DNA from 2 places in the Paenibacillus sp. FSL M7-1455 genome. Region 2 is predicted to be linked to the other one. Evidence: riboswitches for the same ligand, from Rfam matches in the RefSeq annotation. Region 2 holds a riboswitch; the other holds the start of a gene.
What was found. Region 2 has a riboswitch for S-adenosylmethionine ahead of metA (homoserine O-acetyltransferase MetA). Riboswitches for the same ligand answer to the same signal wherever they lie in the genome.
Positions count from the first base shown of each region.

Region 1: another riboswitch for S-adenosylmethionine. It lies ahead of NYE48_RS21415 (methionine ABC transporter ATP-binding protein); the one in region 2 lies ahead of metA (homoserine O-acetyltransferase MetA).

Region 1 covers NZ_JBBORO010000001.1:4,638,293-4,641,701, reverse strand. Annotated here, with positions in the region: gene NYE48_RS21425 (COX15/CtaA family protein) at 1-464, shown strand, start outside; gene NYE48_RS21420 (Cthe_2314 family HEPN domain-containing protein) at 583-1,284, shown strand; SAM riboswitch class I at 1,371-1,512, shown strand; gene NYE48_RS21415 (methionine ABC transporter ATP-binding protein) at 1,659-2,669, shown strand; gene NYE48_RS21410 (methionine ABC transporter permease) at 2,669-3,337, shown strand.
Region 2 covers NZ_JBBORO010000001.1:1,341,821-1,345,229, reverse strand. Annotated here, with positions in the region: gene NYE48_RS06310 (aminotransferase class I/II-fold pyridoxal phosphate-dependent enzyme) at 1-629, opposite strand, end outside; gene metA (homoserine O-acetyltransferase MetA) at 665-1,600, opposite strand; SAM riboswitch class I at 1,715-1,838, opposite strand; gene corA (magnesium/cobalt transporter CorA) at 2,294-3,229, shown strand.

The sequences.
Region 1 (3,409 bases), 3.3 Mb from region 2:
CTTTTGTATGGTCGATTACGATCTATTCGTACCTAGTGGTCTACGTCGGGGCTTACGTCAGCCATACAAGCTCGGCCGGGGGTTGTTCCGGCTGGCCGCTGTGCAACGGGCAATTCATTCCGACGCTCACGGGAAGCGTGGCCATCGCGTTTGTTCACCGGTTAGCGGCATTGCTGCTGTTGATCGCCGTCGTGGTCATGGCTGTTTGCGCGTTTAAGCTGCACCGGAACAGCAGGGAGATTCGAACGCTCGGAGGCGCCGCCGCCGTATTGTGCCTTCTGCAGGTGTTCAGCGGCGCGGGCATCGTGTACACGCTGGGCAACCCCGAGGTTTACATTTTTGCGGCGCTGCTTCATAACCTGCTCATTTCCTCGTTGTTCGGCGTCCTGTGTTATTTGAGCGTACGGGTATGGCAGCTCGGCAAAGAGCCCGTCGAACAACTGAAGCCTGCATCAAATGTGTAAGTGCAAGGCATCATAAACATTTGCCTACAGCAAAGTCCGCGAGTTTCGTCTTCGAGGGCTTTGTTTGGTCTTATCAAGAATGTACGTTATCCGAAACTATACGCCGGGAGAGAAGCCCATGCTGCGAACACTGCTTGGAGAAATGCCGCGCCAGAACAAGGGACGGATTGGGGAAGCCATGGATGCGATGCACCGCACCATCGGGCTGCTTCAAAAGGAAATGGACAAAAACGACGACCCGAGCCATGATTTCCGGAAGCTGGACATATGGACGCGGGGGCTGGTTTCCTCATTGGACGAGCTGGAACAAAGCTTGTTTGCCGCCGCCTTTTTCCGCAAATCGGTCAAGGCCGGATACGTCGACGACATGAACGTTCAAGAGCAGACCGAATATGCAAGATACGCCTATTTTTATAAAAACGGCTTTATCCGCGTCTTTTCGGTTTTGGATAAGCTCGGCACGGTGCTGAATGAACTTTTTGACTTGAATACGGCCAAAGTGAAGGAGCATTACTCGTATTTCACCGTCCTCCGCAGGCTCCGGGAACTGGAGCGCAGTCCTGAACTGGAGGGCGAACTGAATTCCGTCAAAAACGAATACCGCGACGCGCTGAACGTGCTGCGCAAACGGAGGAACGCGGAGATTCATTACATGAACGCGGAGATGCAGGACGACCTGTGGCAGCGGCATCAGGGCCTGCATGCCAAAGTGGAGCTGGAGGACCTGGATCAGCATTTGGAGGATCTGCGGCAGGGGCTTGACATGGTCTGCAAATCGTTGATCGCGGTATACCGGTATGCAGGGAGACTGTGGTCCTAAAATCCAACAAATTTCCTTTTGACAAGAAGCGGAAAAGTGATTATACTGAATCACGTGAAAAAATAATATTGTTTGCATACATTTTTTTCTTATCGAGAGAGGCGGAGGGACAGGCCCGATGAAGCCCGGCAACCGATTCGAGAAGCGGCCCCGCGAGGCCAAAGTCCCGAATGACATGGTGCTAATTCCTACAACTGCAGGCATGCGCTGCAGATTGGCAGATGAGAAGAGGAAGCGACTTCGAATAGAAGAGCCCTTTTTGATTCCGTCAAGAGGGCTTTTTATTTTGTCTACTTATGTCGAAGAGCGGCATTTCATTGATAGATAGGACGCAAGGCTTAAGCTTTAAGAAAGCAAGGAAGGAGAGCTTCGGATTGATTGAATTGAAACAAGTAACCAAAAGATACGGCAAAGGCACGAAGACGACGGAAGCTCTATCCGGCCTTAACCTTTCCATTAAAAAAGGAGAGATCTTCGGGGTCATCGGACATTCCGGCGCCGGCAAAAGCACGCTGATCCGCTGCATGAACCTGTTGGAGCGGCCGACGTCCGGCGAGGTATGGGTCGATGGCGTGGATTTGACCAAGCTCGGCAAGCAGCAGCTGCAGACCAAGCGCAGGGAAATCGGCATGATTTTTCAACATTTCAATCTGCTGAGCTCGGCGACCGTCTACGACAACATCGCGTTTCCGCTGCGGCTCGCCCATGTGGATAAAGCCAAAATGGCGAACAAAGTGAACGAACTCCTTCAGCTTGTCGGGCTGGAGGATCACCGCGACAAATATCCGGCGCAGCTGTCCGGCGGCCAGAAGCAAAGGGTCGGCATTGCCCGCGCGCTGGCCAGCGACCCGCAGGTGCTGCTGTGCGACGAAGCCACATCGGCTTTGGATCCGCAGACGACCGATTCCATACTCAAGCTGCTGCTTGACATCAACCAAAAATTCAACCTGACCATCGTTCTCATCACGCATGAGATGCATGTCATCCAAAGCATTTGCGACCGCGTCGCCGTCATTCATCAAGGCGGCATCGTGGAGGAGGGGGCCGTGGCCGAAGTGTTCCTGAAGCCGCAGCATCCGGTGACCCGCGAGTTTATCCTCGGCGAGGTGGGAGAATCCGCCCAGCTTGCGCTGCAGGCGCCGCATGACGGTTCGTCCAAGCTATGCAAGCTGACGTTCCTGGGGGAAAAAACGTACGACTCGATTTTATCCCGGACGGCAAGGGAAACCGGCGTCGATTTCGCGATTTTGCAGGGGACGATTTCGAAGATCAAGGACATCCCTTACGGCCAGCTGATCGTTCGGCTGGAAGGCGAGTCCGGGCCGATCGAGGAAACGATCCGGAAGGTTCGGGACGAAGGTTTGGACGTGGAGGTGTATGACTGATGTTCGGTATTGATTTTTCGCTGCTGGATTGGAACGAAATCGGCGTAGCCAGCGCGGATACGTTGAAAATGCTCGTTTCCTCCGCGGTGTTTACGTTTATTCTCGGCCTGCCGCTTGGCGTGCTGCTGTACCAGACGTCGCGATCGAACACCGGCTGGGTGCGGATCGTCTACAACGTGCTGTCGGTCATCGTCAACATTTTGCGTTCCGTGCCGTTTATCATCCTGATCGTTGCTTTGATCCCGTTTACGACATGGATCGTGGGCGTATCCTATGGAGTGCTCGGGACGATTCCGCCGCTGGTGATCGCGGCCGCGCCGTTTTTTGCCAGACTGGTGGAGACCTCGCTGCGCGAGGTGGACCGGGGCGTGCTGGAAGCCGCGCAGTCGATGGGCGCTTCCACGTGGCAGATCATCATGAAGGTGCTGCTGCCGGAAGCCGGACCGGGCCTGCTTGCAGGCATTACGATCACGGTCGTCACGCTGGTATCCTATACGGCCATGTCCGGCATGGTCGGCGGCGGCGGGCTTGGAGACCTTGCGATCCGTTACGGTTATTACCGGTATCAGAAGGAAGTCATGATCATTTCCGTGCTGTTTATGATCGTTTTGGTGCAGGTGCTGCAGATGGCCGGTGACCGGCTCGTCAAGCATTTTACGCGCAAATGATAGAAGGGTAATTCCATCCGAACCTTCGGATGTCGGGAGAGCTTTGGCGCCTGCATGTGGTTTCCGCTTCAA
Region 2 (3,409 bases):
AGCACGTCGTTATGTCCGCCCAAATATTTGGTCGCGCTGTGAATGACGATGTCTGCGCCAAGTTCGATCGGGCGCTGGAAAAACGGCGTCAGCAGCGTATTGTCCACGATGGTCAGCAGTTCATGGCGTTTCGCCCAAGCAGCCACCTTCTCGATGTCCGTAATCATCATCAGCGGATTGGTCGGCGTTTCGATGAAAACCGCCTTCGTTTCCGGACGTCTCGATTTTTCGAGCTCATCCAGATCATTCGTGTCGATGTACGACGCGCTGACGCCGAACTTCGAAAGGATCCGCTCCAGCAGCCGGTACGTTCCGCCGTACAAATCAAGCGATACGATCAAATGGTCGCCCTGCTTGAACAAGGAAAAGATCGTTTGAAGGGCAGCCATGCCCGAGCTGCACGCAAATGCGGCATCGCCGGACTCCAATTCGGCGGCAGCTTCTTCAAGAACTTTGCGCGTCGGGCTTTTGGTACGAGCGTAATCGAATCCCGTGCTTTGGCCGAGCTTCGGATGGCGAAACGCCGTGGCCTGGTAAATCGGAAAGTTTACGGCTCCCGTGACCGGATCCTCCTGCGAACCGATTTGCGCCAATCGGCTTTCGATGTTTAGTGCTTTTCTTTTCTCCATGTCGGTTTCCCCCATAATCTCCTTAAGTATGCAGCCTAGATCTGCGGCCAAACTTCGGCGACTTCGCCGATGTCGTAGGGCGTTTCTTGATATACATAGTAATTCAGCCAATTAGAGAATAATAAGTTTGCATGGGCGCGCCAGATCGCCGGCGGGGTTTGGCTCGGGTCGTCATTCGGGTAATAATGCTTCGGAATGTCCATCTCCATGCCCTTGGCGATATCCCGTTCGTACTCCCACTTCAAGGAATAGGCGTCGTATTCGGAATGTCCCGTGACGAAAATCTGTCTGCCGTCTTTCGTTGCCACCAAATAGATGCCCGCTTCCTCGGATTCGGACAAAATCTCCAATTCGTCGATGCCTTCGATGTCTTCGCGGCGGACCTCCGTATGGCGGGAATGCGGTACATAAAACACCTCGTCGAAACCGCGAAGAAGCTTTACGTTTTGCCGGTTGACCGTATGCGGGAACACGCCGAAGCATTTTTTGGCCAAATCCCACTTCGGCACCCCGAAATGATGATACAGGCCGGCCTGCGAGGCCCAACAGATATGCAGCGTCGAGGTGACGTTCGTTTTGGACCAATCCATGATTTCCTCGAGCTCATCCCAATAGAACACGTCTTCGAAATCCAAACGTTCCACCGGCGCGCCGGTAATGATCATGCCGTCGAAACGGCGGTGGCGCACTTCGTCGAACGTCTTGTAAAATGCCTCCAAGTGTTCCACGGACGTATTTTTCGACGTGTGCGACTGCGGGTGCAGCAGCGTAATTTCCACCTGCAGCGGGGAGTTGCCCAGCAGGCGGAGCAGCTGCGTTTCCGTCGTCTCTTTGGTCGGCATGATGTTCAGGATGGCGATGCGAAGCGGCCGAATGTCCTGATGGTACGCTCTGCTCTCATCCATGACGAAAATATTTTCTCCGTTTAGAATTTCTTTGGCCGGCAGGGCATCCGGAATTTTAATCGGCATGATTCAACACTCCTTTTTGAAGGTGGCGAAAATCATACGGGGGAGCAAGGTGCATATAAAACAAAAATGACCTTCCTGCATAGAGAAAGGTCATGTTCGTTATATTTTACGCCTCTCTCATCTGTCAGAAACCGCTGCGCAAAGCAGCTTCACGTTCCTGCAAGAATTAGCACCGTGCGCATTCGCGCCGGTTGCCGGGTTTCATTGGGCTAGTCCCTCCACCTGCTCTTGATAAGATTTCGCTGTATTCAGTTTTATGATCTTGTTCTTGTTCTTGTTCCTTACTTTAAATCATAATCCCATCCTTCGTCAAGAAGCTTTCGGGCAAATGCCGCAAGAGGAGCCCACACGTTTTTCCAGCCTTTGTCATACGCTGTAACAGGACGGCGCCAGGCGCGATTTTTTTCTTGAAAGGTCCATGGCCCGGCGTTATACTAGACAAGTGTTTGAACCTAAAACAAGAGGTGACATGAGATGGAAGGCGACCCGAGCCCGAAGCTGAATGCAAATGAACACAACCGCATAGAACTGAAATCGGCTTGCCGGCGCAGGGAAGTTTTCGCTTTTGTCTACCGCGGATTCCTCTTTTAATTCCCCGAAAAAAAACGACCGGCAACGCTGATTTCTTTCCTATGCCCTAAACAAGCGTTTCCTGGACATGCGCCGCATGTCGGGATGAAGGAGTGAAATCAGATGAAAATCCGGTTGGTAAACGAGGGCGTTTTCAGCCCGATCGATGACATCCAAACCACGCTGACTGCCCCGCCTGCAGGATTCTATTGGATCGATGCGGACGTGGAAGATCTGGCGCTTTTGCAGCCTTTATTTTCCCTTCACGATCTGGCGGTGGAAGACTGCTTGAGCGAAGAGGAACAACGCCCCAAACTCGAAATTTACGAAAACCATTATTTTATCGTCGTGAATTCCATCCGTTTCGATGACGAGGAAATTTTCCTGCGTGCGCTGAACGTCTTTTTGGGCCGCCATTTTATTATCACGGTGACCAAACAAAAAATTCACGAGCTGCGTTCCCTGAAGCCGATTTTATGGGAGCAGGAAGTCAGCACCCCGGACCGCTTTTTGTATTTGCTGATCGACCTTGTCGTTGACAACTACTTCACCGTAGGCGACCGGATCGAAGCCAAAATCGAAAAGCTGGAAGAAGATATCCTGATGCACACGAAAAAATCGCACCTGAACGAAATCATCGGTTTGCGAAGCGAAATCCTGTGGCTGAAAAAGGTGCTGGGACCGCAAAAAGAACTGATCAATACGCTCAATAAACGGGATCTTCGGTTGATCGACGATCAGCTGCAAAAATATTTTAGCGATATTTATGAAAATGCCGTCAAAATTTCTGAAACCTTCGATACGTTCCGCGATCTGATGGGCAACCTTCGCGAAGCCTACCAGTCCAGCATCGCCAACCGCGCGAATGAAATCATGCGCGTGTTTACCGCCATCACGACCATATTCATGCCGCTCACGGTCATTACCGGAATCTATGGCATGAACTTCGACAATATGCCCGAAACGCATACGGCTTACGGATATTTTGTCGTGATCGGAATCATGGCCGTGCTCGCCGTCAGCATGCTGCTGATTTTCCGCAAGAAGGACTGGATCTGAAAGGCGGCCGATTTAGAATAAGGACGAAGATTGGCTTAAGCTGCATTCCGCGTGCACGTAAAGCATCTTCGTCCTTTTTGCGTCTTTAGCGGCATGGATACGAAGCAGGCACCCGTATTCACCACGGTACGGCCCGTCATCCCGGCATTGTCCCCGCGCTCCGTGACTGAAGCTTCTTCT